2 regions of the Paenibacillus sp. Cedars genome follow, and region 1 is predicted to be linked to the other one. Evidence: predicted binding sites of a transcription regulator. Region 1 holds the regulator's gene; the other holds the start of a gene.
What was found. The regulator CtsR, encoded in region 1, represses protease genes until heat stress. The targets are predictions, from matches to a motif close to ATGGTCAATAAAGGTCAAACA.

Region 1 (2,404 bases):
AGATTGGGACTGATCAGATGCTTCTCAACGAGAACCTTCTTATCCAGCTCATCAATCTCACTTAATTTAATTACATGCAAATCCCCAAAATCCTGCAAATCTTCCTTATCATTTAACACACGGGTCAGGCGCTCTAGCACTTCTCCTGACTGCTGATCCGTTGCCAGCAGCGGGAAAGGAAGATGCTGCAGATTGCGCGCCACCCTGACACGGGTGCTGATGACAATGTCGGAATCCTGACCGGTTCCGCGCATCCACTCGCTGAGCGCCGTATCGGTAAACCGGAGATTAGACATCACGCATTCCTCCTACTAAAGTGCATACTCATTAGATCTTATCCCTGAGCGATATTCTTCTCCAGCTCACGGATCTGGTCCCGGATCTCGGCGGCGGTTTCGAACTCCTCCTGCACAATCCGGAATTGAAGCTCTTTCTTAAGCTCGTCGATTTGGCGTTTGATCTGAATACGCCCCCCTGTGCGCTTCGGCACCTTGCCAACATGGGATGTACCGCCATGGACTCGCTTGAACAACGGATCCAATCGATCCGAGAAATATTTATAACACGAGCTGCAGCCGAATCGGCCAAGCTTGCTGAACTGCGAATACGTCATACCGCATTCTTCACATTGCAGCGTCTGAGCCATTTTGGCACCGGGAGTCTGGCCCTTGCCTGAAGGATCCAGATCCAGGAGACCCGACAGCAAACTGTGTATAGAAAAACCATTCGACGTACCGGGGATCAATTCCCCTTTTTCGCGGGCACAAGTTTCGCAAAAATGAAACTCTGTTTTTTCCCCGTTCACAATTTTGGTGAAATGAAGTGTCGCTGGCCGTTTACCGCATTCTTGGCATACCATATCCAATGCCTCCTTACACAGACTCACTTACCTAATAAAGAAATAAGCATCGCCTTCATAATCCTTGCACGCAGCTCATCCCGATAAGGAAGCTTCACATTCAGGCATTCCCTTGAAATGGCGGCCCGCATCAGACTGGCCTCCCGCCTCGTCAAAAACCGGGATTCCTCCAGCTGATAGATCAGCCCTTCCGCTACCGTCTGATCAATCATGCTGCCGATTGTATGATGAAGATGCTGCTGGAGTGCAGTATGCTGAGGAAGCTCAATACGCTGGATGCGTATGTAACCGCCTCCGCCGCGCTTGCTTTCCACGAGAAAGCCCTTCTCCAAGGTAAACCGTGTACTGATGACGTAATTAATCTGGGAAGGAACGCAAGAAAATTGCTCTGCCAGATCGTTACGCTGAATTTCAACGGTGCCTTCCGGACTTTCCTGCAGTATGCTCTTCAGGTATTGTTCGATAATATCAGAGATATTACGCATGGTCTGTTCACCCTCCACTGTTTGAAACGTTAAGACGGATAGTGATCTTACACGTCCGCACAGAGCCTTGCTTATACTTGGTTTAACCATAATCAAAATCAGCGAACCCTCTCGTTGACTTTGACTTTCTTTGACTTTAATCTCATTATAGCACATTTTTTCATTTTGCCAAGAGGGTCTTAGCGAATTCATCCTGCAGTCCATTTATTCTTATTGTACCCACTAATTCGAACCCTTATAGCCTTTTTCTGAAGATCCATTCAATATGGCGGCAAAAAAAAGAAGCAGCCTCCATTTCCGATAAACACCGGTTTAAGGGCCACTTCTTCATCACCATCTATAAATTCACGCCATCAAACATCATAACTAATCAAATAATGCTGTAATTCCGTATTATAATAACCGATACTGTATTCAATCATGCTGCCCGCTCCGTCGTACGAGGATCTCAACCGCTTGAGCAGCGGTGCGCCTGCACTTACTTCAAGCAGTGGTGCAATCTCATCATCGGCTACGGTCGCCAGAAAGCGATCCCGGAAATTCTCCAACGTAATTTGACTCTCCTCGATACGGTCATACAGGGATAGCAGTTCGTTGGAATCGAACTCCTCCCCCATATCCACTTGAGCTGACACATAATGTGTATAGTAAATATAAGGGTTCCCGTCGAGCAAATACAACCGTTCAATAAGCAGGCACCGTTCGCCGAATTTCAAGTATAATTCACTATCCGGCTCGTTATGCACCCATTCCGTCTTCAGGTGGCGCTTCCGAATCTGGTGTCCTTCTTCAACCAAAATCTCCGTAAACAGCTTGCCCTTGGAAAGTTTGGAAAAGGAGGTGTTCCGGGTCACAATCGTTCCCACTCCGCTCCGTTTCTCTACATATCCCTCCTGATACAGCTCCTGGATGGCATTACGAACTGTCATTTTGCTGACATTGAATTCCTGCTCCAGCTGCGGCTCGGAAGGAATATGGGCACCAAGTGGGTAAACCCCATGCAGAATCCGATCTTTAATGATCTTCTTGATTTGCAGATATAATGGACCGTTCTTCCGCG
Region 2 (2,404 bases), 880 kb from region 1:
CGCGTCGCCGATGCCGTGTATAATGACCCGGCAGCGCCGAATTACATCCACAATCTCCTGGATATGCTGATCCTGAACAAGAGACTGATAAGCATCCTCGCTTAGCAGATCAGGCACATGGAGCAAACGGTATTCAGCCCCAACACGCTTTGCCATCTTGGAAGCAATGGTGTTCGCTTGAATCTCCATACTCTCTCCGAGGCCTCCGCGCGCAGGCACAAACCACGTGCTTCTGAGCGGTCCGCCACCAGGCAATGATGACATCTGCTCCGCCACTTCAGCGAGTGTAGAGCCGCCTGTTACGGCGATTGTATCTCCATCCTCCACAAAACTAAGCAGCGTCCTTGCGCCGGCCCGGCCAAGCTCACGTTTGACTTCCGGAGATGACTCACTGTCACCGGGAATAATGACCACTTTACGAAGCCCATAAGCCTGACGGATCTTCTCTTCCAGTTCAACCAGTCCGAACAACTCATTCATGACCGGTTCAAGTTCCTCAACCAAGCATAATCCTGCACTGCTGATTCGCATGCCAAGCGTCTCAATCTCGATCAGCCCCTGCGCTTTCAGAAGATCAGTCTCTGCCCTGAGGACACGCTCGGTCATCGAGAGTGATGAAGCCAGCGTTCTTCGGCCAACCATTCCGGACAACTTGATCTGATGAAGGATGGAATACCTTCGTTTAAGAGTGTTCATCAGATCCGGCAGAAGTTGCTCTTGTATTTCTAATAGGTTACGCATGCATTCCACTCCTGCAAACTTCGTCTCGGCTCTCCTCTATCGGGCCGTAAAATGTCCCAGTTAAACTTTTTGAGTCCCACCTTTATTCTAACCAATAATCACGCCCGTTGCAAGTGTCCGAAAGTATATTTCTCTGCCCCAGCCATTCTTATACATTATGGCCAAATGCAAGCTTGTCTATATAGTAGGAACAAAGTTTTGTCCGCTATTGTATTTTCGAAATAGATGCGGTATAATCAACTTCGTTGCTAATTTTTTAGATATCAGAAAGTATATACATCGCAGAGTGTGCTTCCTGATATCGCAAGAAAATCTACCGCTAAACGCGGTCTGTCTTCTTTGAATGTACGTCGATAGACCTTTTTATTATGCGCCCGTGGTCCAATGGATATGACGTAGGCCTCCGGAGCCTGAGATCGAGGTTCGATTCCTCGCGGGCGCGCCATTTTTACTTTTTCTATATACTGATTACCCCAAAGTGCCCATGACGGCTCTTTTTTTTACCCAATAGTTTGACTTTCTTTGACTTTTTGATTTAAATTGTTTATCATGTGGGTAATACGGTAACAGTATTTATATGAGGTACTTAAGAGGAGGTTTTCCACGTGAGTTTTATACCTATGGTCGTTGAACAAAGCAACCGCGGTGAGCGGGCGTACGACATCTATTCCAGATTGCTGAAAGACCGCATTATCTTCCTCGGCTCCGACGTAAATGACGTGGTCGCCAATTCCATCATTGCCCAAATGCTGTTCTTGTCGGCTGAGGATCCCGAGAAGGATATTCATCTTTACATCAACAGCCCAGGCGGTTCCATTACCGCAGGTATGGCGATATTCGATACGATGCAGTTCATCAAGCCGGACGTTTCGACGATCTGTGTCGGCATGGCTGCTTCCATGGGCGCATTCCTGCTGAATGCAGGCGCTAAAGGCAAACGTTATGGTCTGCCTAACAGCGAGATCATGATTCACCAGCCGCTCGGCGGCGCACAAGGTCAGGCCACGGATATCGAGATCCGTGCTCGCCGCATCCTCAAGATGCGCGACAAGCTGAACCGCATCCTGTCCGATCGTACCGGCCAACCGCTGGAACGCATTGAGAAGGATACCGATCGTGACTACTTCATGACGGCTGATGAAGCCAAGGAATATGGTCTTATCGATCAAGTACTGGAAAATACACCACCGCAGGGACTATAAAAGAATGCAAGCAAAGGGCAGGCGCCGTTATCCGGTGCCTGCCCTTTCTTATCCTCTGGATTATTCATTGAAGACTTCGAGTACTAAATCGTGAGAGTATCCCCTCCGGTCGCTGTTGAAATCGGGAAACATGAATGAACAGATAAGGAGGTTTCCCGATTTCAAAGGCGAACGCGATGCTCCTCCGAGGATACTCTCACTTCGGTACGACTCTTTTCAATAAGACATAAAGAAGGTAAGAGCATCCCCCTCCTAAAAGACCTGCCTTAACTTGTGGGGAGGGGAATAGAGGAAAACCTATGTAGGGTATCTTGCAAGGGTAATTGGTTGCGCACAGCCTAATGTGCTCCCCTCACTCTCTGCGTCCATAAACGGGTGGCATCCGATATCGCATAGGGCGACTTATGGCATTTTCCCCCGGACCATGCACCGTGCTCACAGGGAGCAGTGCGCACGGTGTA

Region 2: clpP (ATP-dependent Clp endopeptidase proteolytic subunit ClpP) is a predicted target of CtsR. The motif match lies at 1,251-1,271, and genes of this name have one in related genera.

The regions. Positions count from the first base shown of each region.
Region 1 is NZ_CP020866.1:155,551-157,954, reverse strand. It holds gene B9D94_RS02135 (protein-arginine kinase McsB) at 1-296, opposite strand, end outside; gene B9D94_RS02130 (protein-arginine kinase activator protein McsA) at 335-859, opposite strand; gene B9D94_RS02125 (CtsR family transcriptional regulator) at 883-1,344, opposite strand; gene B9D94_RS02120 (GntR family transcriptional regulator) at 1,698-2,404, opposite strand, start outside.
Region 2 is NZ_CP020866.1:5,693,083-5,695,486, forward strand. It holds gene B9D94_RS27410 (sugar-binding transcriptional regulator) at 1-741, opposite strand, end outside; tRNA gene B9D94_RS27415 (tRNA-Arg) at 1,112-1,186, shown strand; gene clpP (ATP-dependent Clp endopeptidase proteolytic subunit ClpP) at 1,347-1,943, shown strand.